Regions from separate parts of the Micromonospora citrea genome, predicted to be linked through region 3. Evidence: riboswitches for the same ligand, from Rfam matches in the RefSeq annotation. Region 3 holds a riboswitch; each other region holds the start of a gene.
The links. Region 3 has a riboswitch for cyclic di-AMP ahead of GA0070606_RS13180 (coiled-coil domain-containing protein). Riboswitches for the same ligand answer to the same signal wherever they lie in the genome.
Positions count from the first base shown of each region.

Region 1: another riboswitch for cyclic di-AMP. It lies ahead of GA0070606_RS23575 (coiled-coil domain-containing protein); the one in region 3 lies ahead of GA0070606_RS13180 (coiled-coil domain-containing protein).
Region 2: another riboswitch for cyclic di-AMP. It lies ahead of GA0070606_RS06660 (C39 family peptidase); the one in region 3 lies ahead of GA0070606_RS13180 (coiled-coil domain-containing protein).

Region 1 is NZ_FMHZ01000002.1:5,138,598-5,142,800, forward strand. Features, by position in the region: gene GA0070606_RS23565 (1-phosphofructokinase family hexose kinase) at 1-659, opposite strand, end outside; gene GA0070606_RS23570 (SRPBCC family protein) at 844-1,302, shown strand; gene GA0070606_RS23575 (coiled-coil domain-containing protein) at 1,446-2,513, opposite strand; cyclic di-AMP (ydaO/yuaA leader) riboswitch at 2,527-2,658, opposite strand; gene GA0070606_RS23580 (cation diffusion facilitator family transporter) at 2,812-3,729, opposite strand; gene GA0070606_RS23585 (HelD family protein) at 3,819-4,203, opposite strand, start outside.
Region 2 is NZ_FMHZ01000002.1:1,425,429-1,429,631, forward strand. Features, by position in the region: gene GA0070606_RS06655 (alpha/beta fold hydrolase) at 11-754, opposite strand; gene GA0070606_RS06660 (C39 family peptidase) at 860-1,702, opposite strand; cyclic di-AMP (ydaO/yuaA leader) riboswitch at 1,921-2,062, opposite strand; gene GA0070606_RS06665 (hypothetical protein) at 2,350-3,108, opposite strand; gene GA0070606_RS06670 (hypothetical protein) at 3,311-3,766, opposite strand; gene GA0070606_RS06675 (Rossmann-fold NAD(P)-binding domain-containing protein) at 3,940-4,092, opposite strand.
Region 3 is NZ_FMHZ01000002.1:2,874,870-2,879,072, forward strand. Features, by position in the region: gene GA0070606_RS13175 (YibE/F family protein) at 283-1,635, shown strand; cyclic di-AMP (ydaO/yuaA leader) riboswitch at 1,802-1,932, shown strand; gene GA0070606_RS13180 (coiled-coil domain-containing protein) at 1,937-2,956, shown strand; gene GA0070606_RS13185 (carbonic anhydrase) at 3,021-3,800, opposite strand; gene GA0070606_RS13190 (helix-turn-helix transcriptional regulator) at 3,996-4,203, shown strand, end outside.

The DNA.
Region 1 (4,203 bases), 2.3 Mb from region 3:
TCGGCCCGGCTCACCACGACGTTCTCGGCGCCGCCCGCGTGCAGGTCGTACATCGCCCGGGTGAGCTGCTCCTCGTCGTCGCCGGCGGCCCGACCGTCAGCGATCAGCTCCTCGTGGCTGACCTTGAGGAAGAAGACGCCGCTGTCCAGCACCGCGGTGAGGTGCTCGCCGGCCAGGTCGACCACCACCCGGCCGCCGTTGGCGCCGAGGTCGGCGGCGAAGCGCCGGTAGAGGTCGGCGGGCACCAGCGAGGGCTCGTTCGGCCCGCTCAGCACGCTGACCGGGGCGCGCAGCCCTTCGCCGAGCGCCAGGTTGTAGAGCTCGTCCAACTCGTGCCGGCTGAGCGGTTGGCCCGGCACGTCCACGACCTCCCGCCGGGACCCCTCGCGCCGGTCGTGCACGTACCCGCCGCTGCCCGAGTCCCGCAGCACCACCTTGAGGTCGACCCCCTCGCTGACCAGCAGTGGCTCCAGCACCTGGCCGATCTCGCCGCCCAGGGCGGTGCAGAGGACCACGTCGACGCCGAGCGACATCACCATCCGGGCCTGCCAGACGCCCTGGCCGCCGGGGTGCAGGTGCAGCTCCGGGGCGTCGCTGGGCTGGTCGACGGTCACCGTCAGCCGGGGCGTGGGCGCGAAGACCATCACGTGCCCGCTCATCCGTCGTACCCGTTCATGCTCCCGCCCTCCGTCGACCGACACGCGTCGTGACCTGTCAGCAGCCGACGGTAGTCGCAGAGGTGGGTGAGCGGTCGACATCCGCGCGGGTGCCGGCGCGCCGTTGCCACGGTGCCGCGCGTGCGCGACGATCGGGCGACGGCGTCGGCGACGGTGGGGAGGCCGGGTGCTCAGGCGAGGTTCCTTCAGCTACACCGTCCAGGCGCGCTGCTCGCCGGCCGAGGCCGCCGGCCTGCTAGCGGACCCGGCCCGACAGGAGGAACTGCACCCGCTGATCGTCCGGGTCCGCCGGGTGGCGCCGCCCCGACCCGGCGCGCGGGCGAGCTATCTCATCACCGACCGGCTGGCCGCGGGGCCGCTGCGCCTGCCGGTCACCTACCGGGCCGACGTCCTGGCCGACGGGCCCGACGAGATCGTCACCGTGGCGCGGCAGTGGCCGGCCACCACCGTGCGCAACCGGACCCGGCTGCGCGCCGAGCCGGACGGCGTCGTCCGGATAGAGGTCGAGATCACCCTCGAGGCGCCCGCGCCGCTCTTCGGCTACGCCTTCCGCCAGGCGCGCGCCGCGCACCTGGGGCTGGCCGCCCGGCTCGGTGCCGCCCTGGACCGCCGCCCGCCCGACTGACGGCACGCCACCGGGCCGCCCGGCCCGGGACGCTCGGGCAGCCCGGACGGAACAGCCGGGCGCCCGGCCCGGGCCGGGGGGACCGGCCGTACGCGCGGCGCGGCCCCGGCGACCCGACGGGCGGGTCACCGGGGCCGGGTGCGTCAGTAGACCGACAGGTGCACGTGGTTGGTGTGGTCGCTGGACGGGTCGCCGTTGGCGCCGCTGTACGACTTCCACCCGCTGCTGGGCAGCCAGATCTGCCTGTACCAGATCACGTAGAGCACGGCGAGCCGGTCGGCGTTCTTCACGAAGTACGTCGCCAGGTTGTTGCCGTACGTCCGGTCGCCGCCCGTGGCGTCGCCGCCGAACCCGCTCTTCTGCGCGGCGAAGTCGCAGGCCCGGCCCTTCGGGTGCTCCCCGGAACCGCCGGGGCGGTAGCAGGAGACGTAGCGGGTGAAGCCGGCCGCCTTGGCCTGGTTGAGCGCGTGCAGGGTGCGCGGGGTGATGCAGCCGTTGGCGGGGGTGGGGTCGTTGACGCTGCACGACTCGGACGGCCAGGAGCCGTCGGAGTTGCGCGGCGCCGGCTTCGCCGTCGCGGTCGAGGTGCCGCGCGGCGCGCCGCCGCTCCCGCCGGACTGCTGCCGGTTGGCCACCGTCAGCGCCCGCTCGGCCTGCTCCTTGCGCTTGGCCATCAGCGTGACCTGCTTGCGCTGCTCGCGGATCTCGCCGTCGAGCGCGAGCTTGGTGCGGACGGCCGTGTCGCGGGTCTCCTGGAGTTCGCGCAGCGCGCGGTCCTCGTTGGCGGCCACCGCGTCGAGGGCGGCGGCCCGATCCATGAAGCCGTCCGGCGAGTTGCTGTTGAGCAGCGCGGACGCGGCGCCGAGCCGGCCGGTGCGATAGGCCAGCCCGGCGATCTCGCCGACCTTCTCCGACCGCTCGGCGAGCTCGGTCTCGGTCGTCTTGAGCTGCGCGGTGAGCTGCTTCTGCCGCTTGACCGAGGTGTCGAGGGCCCGCTTGGCGTCGAGGTAGCCCTTGCTGGCGGCCTCCAGTTGGGCCCGCAGGGCGGGCGTGCCGCCCTCCGCGTCCTGTCCGGGCGCCGCGGCCGGCAGGCCGGCGCGGGGGGTGGCCGCCGCGGGGGAGGCGGTGACCGGGGCGACCGCGGCGCCGAGGGCGAGCGTCGCGGCGATCAGGGCCGCCATCCGGGCGGCGCGTCGTCGTACAGGTGCCATCACTGGCATACACGTGTCCTTCCGTCAGCCGCCGACCGGGTTAGCTGACGGGTTCGGGACGGAAGATCCCTACCGCTGACGCGGATGCACCCCACGAACATGGTTCCCCGGTTCGCCCCGCCGGGCGATTAGGCGGCGGCCGTCGCCGGCACCGGTGGGTGCCGCCTGGCGAGGGCCGGGTCCGAGCCTACCGGTGCCGGTGTGACTGGTGCAGCGGGCGTTACCGTGGGTGCCTGTCCGCTTACCGTCAAATCCGACATAAGTCGACAATACTCTCCCAGATTTAAGGTTGTGCTCATTACCACTCAACCGACCCGCAGGCCCCGGGCGATGCTCCCGGCTCGATCTGCAACGTGGCGTGCTCGATCTGGAAGTCGTCGTGCAGGGCCGTCCGGGCCGCGCTGAGCACCGCGCCCACCTCCGCGCCAGGCTCGGTGGTCAGGTGGGCCGAGGCCACCTCCATCCCGGAGGTCAACGTCCAGACGTGCAGGTCGTGCACCTCGGCGACGCCGGGAACGGCGGCCAGTCGGTCGTGCACCTTGGTGACCTCGAGGTGCTCCGGGGCGGCCTGCACCAGGATGCGCAGCGCGGCGCGGCCGAGGCGCCAGGTGCGGGGCAGGATGAACGCCCCGATCGCCACGGCGACCACCGGGTCGGCCCACCACCAGTCGGTGACGGAGATCAGCAGGGCCGCGCCGATCACGCCGAGTGACCCCAGCAGGTCTCCCAGCACCTCCAGGTACGCGCCCCGCAGGTTGATGCTCTCCCTGGCGCCGGAGCGCAGCAGGGCGAAGGCCGCCACGTTGGCGAGCAGGCCGAGCACGGCCACGGCGAGCATCGGGCCGGCGAGCACCGCCGGCGGGTCGCCGAACCGGCGTACCGCCTCGACGACCACGTAGACCGCGACGCCGGAGAGCAGCACGGCGTTGGCGAGGGCGGCCAGCACCTCCAGCCGGTAGAGCCCGAAGGTGCGCTGCGGGTCCGCGTCGGCCCGCCGGGTGGCGGTGATCGCGGCGAGCGCCATGCCGATGCCGAGCACGTCGGTGAACATGTGCCCGGCGTCGCTGAGCAGGGCCAGCGAGCCGGTGCGGAAGGCGGCTGCCGCCTCCACCACCATCAGGGCGCCGAGCAGCCCGAAGGCGGCCCAGAGCCGGCCCCGGTGGCGGTGCGCGGCGTTCGCGACCGACCCGTGGTGGTGGTCATGACCTGCGCCCACGCGCCCACCCTCCGTCACTCGTCCGGATCCGCGTCCAAACTATGCTCACATCGCAATATGTGCAAGTGACTGGCCGGCCGGCCGACCCCTCAGCCGACCGGGTCGACGGTGGTCAGCCGCTGGGTGGCCCGGGACAGCGCGACGTAGAGCGTCCGCACGCCGGAGCCCGGGTCCGCCCGGATCTCGCCCGGCGCGACGAGGACCACCCCGTCGTACTCCATGCCCTTGGCCTCCAGGCTGGTCACCACCTGCAGGCGCGGCGCCCCCAGCCCGCCCAGCCACCCCGCCACCTCGTCCTGGCGGGGCACCGGGGTGATCACGCCGACCGTGCCCTCCACCTCGGCGAGCAGCGCCGTGGCCGCCTCCACCACCGCGGTCTCCAGCTCCGCCGCCGGCACCACCAGTTCGACCGGGTGGACGCCGGTGGAGCGCACGGCGGTGGGCAGCGGCAGGTCGGGGTGCAGCCGGCGGATC
Region 2 (4,203 bases), 1.4 Mb from region 3:
GGCGCGGGGTTCAGCGGTAGGGGTCGACGAGGGCCAGGACCGCCTCCGGGTCCTCGACGTGGGCGTTGTGGCCCAGGCCGGGCAGGGTGGCGACCGGGACGCCCAGCTCCTTCAGCTGGGCGTCGGTGACCATGGGGTCGTGCTCGCCGCGGGCCAGCAGCACCGGCACGTCGGTCGCCGCCAGCAGGGCGGGCAGGTTCGGCTCGCCCACCCCGAACGCCGCCGGGTCCATCGCCAGCCGCCAGCGGCCGTCGACCTGCCGCAGCCCGGCCTCGACCACCGGGTGGTCCGGCGCGAAGAGGCCCGTCAGGCCGGCCACCCGCAGGTAGCGGCGGGCCGCCTCGTCCCGGCCGGCGAACCAGGTCACCGGGCGGCCGGCCAGCTCACCGGCCCTGGCCAGCTCGGCCGGGGACCAGACGGCCTTGATGCCGAGCCCGACCACGGCGTCGACCGGCAGCCCCGCGTCGCGGGCGGCCAGCGCCAGCCCGACCACGCCGCCGAGGGAGTGCCCCAGCACGACGAGCCGGTCGCCCACCGTGAGCCCCGCGGCGAGCCGGTCGGCCAGCCCGGCGAACGAGTACGACGGCAACGGCGGCGACCACCCGTGGCCGGCGAGGTCGGGCGCCAGCCACCGGCCCGGCCACCGGCGCTCCAGCAGCGGCGCCGAGGGCAGCCACACGTCGCCGGTCGCGCCCATGCCGTGCAGCAGCAGGAGGACCCGCCGACCGTCCCGGTCACCCGATTCATCGACCATGGCCCGCAGTGTGCCACCCGCCGGCCGCCCCGGCGAGGGCCGTGACCCGGAGACGACATCGGGCGCCGGCCCCCGGGTGGGGAGCCGACGCCCGACGAGTGTCGCTCAGGCGGAGTAGCCGCGGGTGGCGGCCCAGTTCGCCAGGGCGATGGTGGACATCCAGTACGAGGCGGTGGCCGGGTTCGCCGAGTCGGCGATCTTCACCAGCCGTCCCTCGTCCTGGTAGCCCACGACGGCGATGTAGTGGCCGCCGGGGAACGAGTGCCAGCCGCCGTCGGTGTCCGTGGCGCTGCCGGCGACGTTCACCACGACGCCCCGGCCGGCGGCGATGGCGGCGACGACGTCGGCCTGGAGCCGGTCCGTCTGCGCCGGGGTCGCGGCGCTGCCCGGGATCATCCGCGTCCGGTACGGGTCGCCCTTCACCGTCGCGTTCAGCACCCGGGTGGTGTCGTCGGCGGAGTCGGTGCCCATCTCGTCGGTGCCCAGCTGGGCGCCGAGGGCGTCCTGGCTGCGCGCGACACCGGCGGCGCTGAGGGCGTGCCGGACGGCGGCGGGACCGCAGTTGTAGAAGGTCGTCTGGGCCTGGTAGTCGTAGTCCAGGGTCTTGGACTTCGGCGGCTTCGGCGACTCCGCCTTCCGGGTCAGGTCCGGGTCCGGCCTGGCGCTGGTGGCGCTCGCCGAGGGAACGGCGCTGGACGCGGCCGGGGCGGCGGTCGACGGGACGGCCGCGACGCGGTCCTCGCCGCGCGAGGCGGCGGCGACGCGCTGCTCGGTCACGGCCACCGGGGCCTGCGCGGCGGCCGGCGAGGCGTCGGTCTCGGCCAGCAGCGCGCCGGTGCCGGACGCCAGCACGAGCGCGGCGGCCGACGCGGCGGCCACCTGGTAGGGACGCTCGGACGTCAGGCGGCGGAGCTGTCGCTTGAGGTGGTGCTTCATGGTTTCCTCCACGGGCTCGGGGGGTGAGCGGCCGTCGGTCCCTCTCCGCAGGAGGAACCGACCGCGCGGACGGCGTCCGGCGGTGGTGGACCACTCAGGGGATGTGCCCGGGATGCCGGGCGACGGGCGGTGACCGGTGGGTCAGCTCGCGGCGTACGGCCGGGCGAGCGCGGGCACCGCGGCGCCGTGGAGGCGGCGGCGGGGGGTGGCTGGGTGCTGCACGAGGATGGAACTCCTTCCGACACCGCCGACCGGGTTAGCTGACGGATTCGGGCGGGAAGAACGCCCTACCGCGGGCCGTGGCCCGCGGATTCACCCCGATGTTGCAGTGGGTCCCCGGCTCGTCTCTGCACGATTAGGCGGGTCGGCGCGGCGTCGCCTCTTGCGAACGGGTACCGCACCGGACGCGCCGACACTACTGGCCGGTCGGCGGCCTGCCAACCCGCTCTCACCTGCCTAAACCTTGATCGTGCGACATTTTTTGCGGGCAGTCCGACACTGACGTGACTCAATGGGACGACCGTTTCCACGCGCGCCTTCGGGCCACAACCGGACGAGCGGCAGCCATCGACGCCGAATCGCCGGCGAAAATCGGCCGGACCGCGCCGCATGACCGGTTCGGCGGCGCTGTGACCGGCGTCACCGAAATGCCGTCGCGTTCAGCCCGCGCGGGCGGGCCGCCAGCGCGCGGCGGGCGCGGGACGATGCGCGGTGGCCGCCGTGCGGGCGGCCGGGAGCCGGCCCGGCCGGAGCCGGCCCGCCGCGGCGTACGCCTCCGCGGCGAGGGCGCGGGCCGCCTCGGCGGCCAGGTCGGCGTCCCGCCACGCGAGGCGCTCCCGCTCGGCGGCGGCCCGGTAGCCGGCCCGCTTCGCGTCGCGTACCGCCCGGGCCAGGACGATCTCCTGCTCCGCCGGATGACGTCGGGGATCCCAGCCCGCCCGGTGACCGAACACGTCGCTGAGTTGCCGGGCGGTCAGGTCGCCGCGCCAGTGGGCGGCCATCGCCGCGTGGTGCAGCCAGCGCTCCCGGGCGGCGTACTCGGCGGGCGTGCGCGGGGTGCGCGGAGACGGCAGGAGGGCGGCCCCGGTGAACCGGCGGGCGGCCGTCTCCGCCTCGTCGTACGCCTGCCACGCGCGGCCGACCGCCTCCTGCGCGGCGAGCCAGTCGGCCCGCAGCCGGCGCGCGGTACGGGCGGCGCGGTCCGCCGCGACGGCCACCTCCTCGGCGTAGCGGCGCAGGTCGGCCGCCTCGGCCGCCGGGTCGTCGGCGGGCGGGGCGGCCGGCTCTTCGGCGGGTGGGACCCGCTCCGGGCGGGCGACCAGGACGGCGAGCAGGGTCAGGGCCAGCAGGAGCAGGGCGGACCAGATGGCGGCGGCCCGCGGCACCTCGATCAGGAACTGGTAGAGGACGGTCTCCATGGTCGGCACCTCACGGGTAGCGAGTGCGGCAGCGGGGCACCCGGCGGAAGCGTCGACGCCACGGCGGGCCCGACGGGTGCGGATGGTGGAGAGCGAAGGAAGGGCACCTTGCTGACGCCTGAGGTGGAGCGGGGGCCCTTGCCGACGCGTGGGGGCGGACACGTCCCGGGGCCGTCGTCGGCCCTGCCGGGGGGGGTGCGGCTCAGCCGCGCGGCGGGGCGCGGGGGCCGGCGGTGCCCGGGGCGCGCGCGGCGGGCGCGGGGGCCGGTCCGACGGCGACGGTCGCGGCCGCCGGACCCGGGTCGGCCGCGGGGGCGAGGGGGGCGGGGCCGGCAGCGGCCCGCTCGTCGGCGCCCCCGGCCCCGTCGGCGTTCCCGGCCCCGTCGGCGTTCCCGGCCCCGTCGTCGTCGACCTCGGGGAAGCCCGGCAGGCCGACGGCGGCCGTCGGAGCGAGGCCCGCCCCGGCCGGGGGCACCGCCACGGCGGCCACCGAAGGCACCGTGACGGTGGTGGGGGTCAGCCCCGCAGAGGCAGAGGCGGCGGCGGGTAGCGCCCCCGCGCCGACGGCGAACGCGACCGCGACGGCGAGCCCGGTCAGCAGCCGCGCGGCCCACCGCGCCACCCACCACAGGGGACAGGTGAGCACGACGGGCAGCACGCGACCACGCTACCGCCGACGCCGCCGGTCCGCATCGCCGCCGGGCGTGTCGCCGCGGACCGCACCGACCAGGGTGGACCGGTGCTCGCGCCGCCCGCGCGAGCACCGGGCCCGTGGCCGCCGGTCGGGTGACCGGGCTGGTTGAGCCAGGTCGCCGCCAGTACGCCTGACCGCTACCAGGGCACCGGGCCGTCCTCGGCGAAGAACCCGCCCGTCGACCCGTCCGCGCCGAGGGTGGCCAGGCGCACCAGGACCGCGGCGCCCTGCGCGACGGTGAGGACCCCGGTGTGGTTGTTGCTGTCCGTGTCGACGAAGCCGGGGACCATGCCCTACTCGTGGCGTCCGGTGCGGCGCTGATGGTTCGTGCCGCGTCTGTTCGGAACATGGAGATGCCGGCGATCCGATCCTCGTGACACCTCGGCGGTGTGGCCCACGCC
Region 3 (4,203 bases):
GCGTTTCCGGCGGCGTCCACGCCCCGACATCAGCCCTCACGACCTGCGTCCGGATGTCGGGATGGCTACCATTCGGCCGGTGGCCCTCCGAAATCCGCACCGCCCGCGTCGGCTCCCGGGTCCGGCGGCGGCACCCACCGCCCGGTCCCGTACGCGCCGGGCGAGCGCGGTGCGTGACCGCTCCGCCACGCCGGAGAGATCCGGCGCGGCGATCGGCCGGGGACGCTGAACCGACCGGCACGCCGGCACGTAACCCGCCCTGGAATCGTTGGGAGACACTCGATGGGCGCCGACCACACCCGTCCCGCACCGTCCGCCCCGCCCGGGGTGCGACGGATCCTCGTCGCGACGGTGGTGCCCCTCTTCGTCGCCACCCTGATCGCGGCCCTGGCGCTCTGGCCGTGGGACGCCCCCGAGGCGGCGCCCGGCACCGACCCGCCCCGCCACCACGGCACGGTGACGCGGGTGGTGACCGAGCCGTGTCCACCCGCTCCCGAGGTCCCGGAGGGGGCCCCGGGCGCGGCGGCGGGCCCCTGTGGCACCGTCACGGTGCGGGTGGACGACGGCCCCGACGCCGGGCAGCAGGTGGAGACGCCGGTGCCGGCCGGGCCCGGCGCGCCGAAGGTCGCGGTCGGCGACGAGATCGTCCTGGTCCAGCTCACCGACCCCGCCGACCCTTCGGTGAGCACCTACAACATCGCCGAGCACCAGCGCGGCGAGCCGTTGCTCTGGCTGGTGGCGCTCTTCGCCGCGGCGATCGTCGCGTTCGGGCGCTGGCGCGGGCTAGCCGCGCTGGCCGGCCTGGCGGCGAGCTTCGCCATCCTGCTCACCTTCGTGCTGCCCGGCATCAGCGCCGGCCGCTCGCCGCTGCTGGTCGCGGTCGTCGGCGCGGCACTGATCATGTTCGTGGTGCTCTACCTGACGCACGGGGTGACGGCACAGACCTCGGTCGCCGTGCTCGGCACGCTCGGCAGCCTGGTGCTGACCGGGCTCCTCGGCACGATCGCCACCGCGGCGACCCACCTGACCGGCTTCGGCACCGAGGACGCCACCACGCTGTCGATGTTCCAGGCCGACGTCGACCTGCACGGCCTGCTGCTCGCCGGGATCATCATCGGCTCCCTCGGTGTGCTCGACGACGTCACGGTGACCCAGGCCGCGACGGTCAGCGAGCTGGCGCACGCCAACCCCGGGCTGTCCCGGGCGCAGCTCTACCGGGCGGCGACGCGGGTCGGTCGCGCCCACATCGCCTCGACGGTCAACACCATCGTGCTGGCGTACGCCGGCGCCTCGCTGCCGGTGCTGCTCCTGCTGACCGCCGACTCCCGGGCGGTGACCCAGATCCTGACCAGCGAGTTCCTGGCCCAGGAGATCGTCCGCAGCGCGGTCGCCACCCTGGGCCTGATCGCCGCCGTGCCGCTGACCACCGGCCTCGCGGCCCTGGTGACCACGGCGGGCCGGCGCGCCGGCGGGTCCGCCGACGACGGCGCCTCCCCGACCCCGCCGGCTCCCCGGCCGGCGGCCGACCGCTCCGAGGCGCTCGAGGCCCTCAGCGGGCCGCGCGCCGGCAACGCCCCCTCCGCCGCCCCCTCCGGGTGGCCCGACCGAGACGGGAGCACGGACACCGCATGGTGACACTCCTCAGCGTGACGGATCAGGACCCCTCGCCTGATAAACGCGTCACTGGTCACCCTCCGCCCTTACGAAATAACGCATTTAGTCGGCTTAGGGACGTAGATCCCCGGGAGGGCTGTCGGGTAACCTCGCTGCCGGTCACCGCCGAAGGCGCGCAGCGGCGCCTGCGGTGCCGCCGCCCAATCGCCACCAGGCGAGCCGGGGACCCAGGTACGTGGGGTGAATCCGCGACAGCGGTAGGGGCCACTTCCGCCCCGAACCCGTCAGCTAACCCGGTCGGCGGTCGACGGAAGGGAACACTGTGACGGCACCCCTACGCCGCTGGTTGACGCCTGTGGTGGCCGTGATCGCCGCCCTGGCCGTCTTCGCCGGACCCCTCCCGGCGGCGGCCGAACCCACCTCACCGCCCCAGCCCTCCGGACACGGAGACGACGAGCCCAAACTGCTCAACGACCTGATCGAGTCGCGGAACCGCAGCTACGTCCAGGCCAAGTCGAAGCTGGCGAAGTCGAAGAAGCGCCAGCTCGAGCTGGCCCTGGAGGTCGACCGGGCGCAGGCCGAACTGGCGGCGCTGGCCCCCCAGGTGAGCCAGATCGCCGCCCAGTCCTACCGGACGGGGCGCATCGGCGCGGTGTCGATGCTGCTGGACACCGCCAGCCCCGACTCGTTCGTCCGACGCGCCGCCGCGCTCGACGAGCTGAACCTGGTCAACTCCAAGAAGCTCGCCGAGGTCAACGCGGTCAAGAACCGCGCCGAGCAGGCCAAGCTGGCCCTCGACGCCGAGGTCCGCGAGCAGCAGAAGCTGACCAACGAGATGGCCCGCGGCAAGCGCGAGGCGGAGAAGGCTCTCGCGCTGGTCGGCGGCAGAGGGCTGACCGGCGGCAAGGTGGTCGCCACGTCGCCGGTGGCCCGGATCGCGCCGGGGCGTACCGCCGACGGTGACTGGAAGCCCCTGTCGTGCACGGAGGACGACCCCACGACCTCCGGCTGCATCACGGCGCGCACCCTGCACATGTACAAGGAGGTGAAGCGGGCCGGGTTCAACCGGTTCGTCGGCTGTTACCGCTCCGGCGGGCCGTACGAGCATCCGAAGGGCCGGGCCTGCGACTGGTCGTTGCAGCGGAGCGGCTTCTCCCCCTGGCACAACGACGACACCTACATGTACGGCAACAACCTGACCGCGTTCCTGGTGCGGAACGCCGACCGACTCGGCATCTACTACGTGATCTGGAACCGGCAGATCTGGTTCCCGGCGACCGGCTGGAAGTCGTACAGCGGCCCGTCGAACCACACGGACCACGTGCACGTGTCACTGCTCTGACGCCGTACGACACAGGGCCGCCCCGCGTCCGCGGGGCGGCCCTGTCGCTTCGTGCGGGAGCGGGTCAGGCGACGGCGGCAGCGGCGGCCGGCGCGTGAGCGCCGTCGGTGGCGGCCCGCGCCCCGTCGACCGCGTCCAGGTGGGCCGGCACGGAGGCCACCACCCGCGCCTCACCGGCGGCCAGCCGGTAGGACATGCCGACCACGGCGCACCGCCCGGCGGCCACCTCGGCGGCGAGCACGGCCGAACGGTCCAGCATCGCCTCGACGGTGCACCCGATGTGGATGTCGACGATGCGGTCGATGTCGTCCACCCCCTCGGCCGCGGCGCGGCGCAGGCTGGGCACCACGGCGTCGACCACGGCCGGCAGGTGCCCCGGCGGAGGGGTGCCGGTGGCGTCCGCGGCACGGGCGGCCTGGACGGCCCCGCAGGAGTCGTGCCCGAGCACCACCACCAGCGGCGTGCCCAGGATCGTCACCGCGTACTCCACGCTGCCCAGCACCTCGGGCCCGACCGTGTGCCCGGCGGTGCGGACGACGAAGAGGTCGCCGAGGCCGCGATCGAAGATGATCTCGGCGGCGAGCCGGGAGTCGGAGCAGCCGACGATGACCGCGAACGGGTGCTGCCCGTCGGCCACCGCGGCGCGGTGCCCGGCGTCCTGGTTGGGGTGGTGCGGGGCGCCGGTCACGAACCTCCGGTTGCCGGCGTGCAGCTCGGCGAGCGCCTGCGCGGGGTCGGCCGGGGTGGCCGACGCGGCCCGTACGGCAGCGGCGGCTGCCGTGGCCGGCTGCGCGGAATCCTGTTCCGGGCCCGGCTGAGTGCCGGGGGATCCGGGACGGCTCATCTCCCTCACCTCGCCCTTTACGCGAAAGACCTGGTCATCCCGGCCGACGCTGGGCGCGGGCTGCCCCCACGTTCACACGCACCCGAAGGTACGTCAAGGGATGCGTGATATGTGCTTCATATGTTTGTCGGCACCCGGCGGGGACGGGGCGAGGGCCTGGCGGAAGACCCGAAGGGTGCGCCATACGATGGCCACATGGCGACGACAGGGGAGAACGGGAGCACCCGGAACTGGACGTTCCTCACCAACCACGGTCACGTGCTGCTCGCCATCGCCCGTAACCCCACCGCCCGGCTGCGCGACGTCGCGGACGAGGTGGGCGTCACCGAACGCGCCGCCCAGGCGATCGTCGCGGACCTGGAGGCCGGCGGTTACCTGCACCGCACCCGGGTGGGCCGACGCA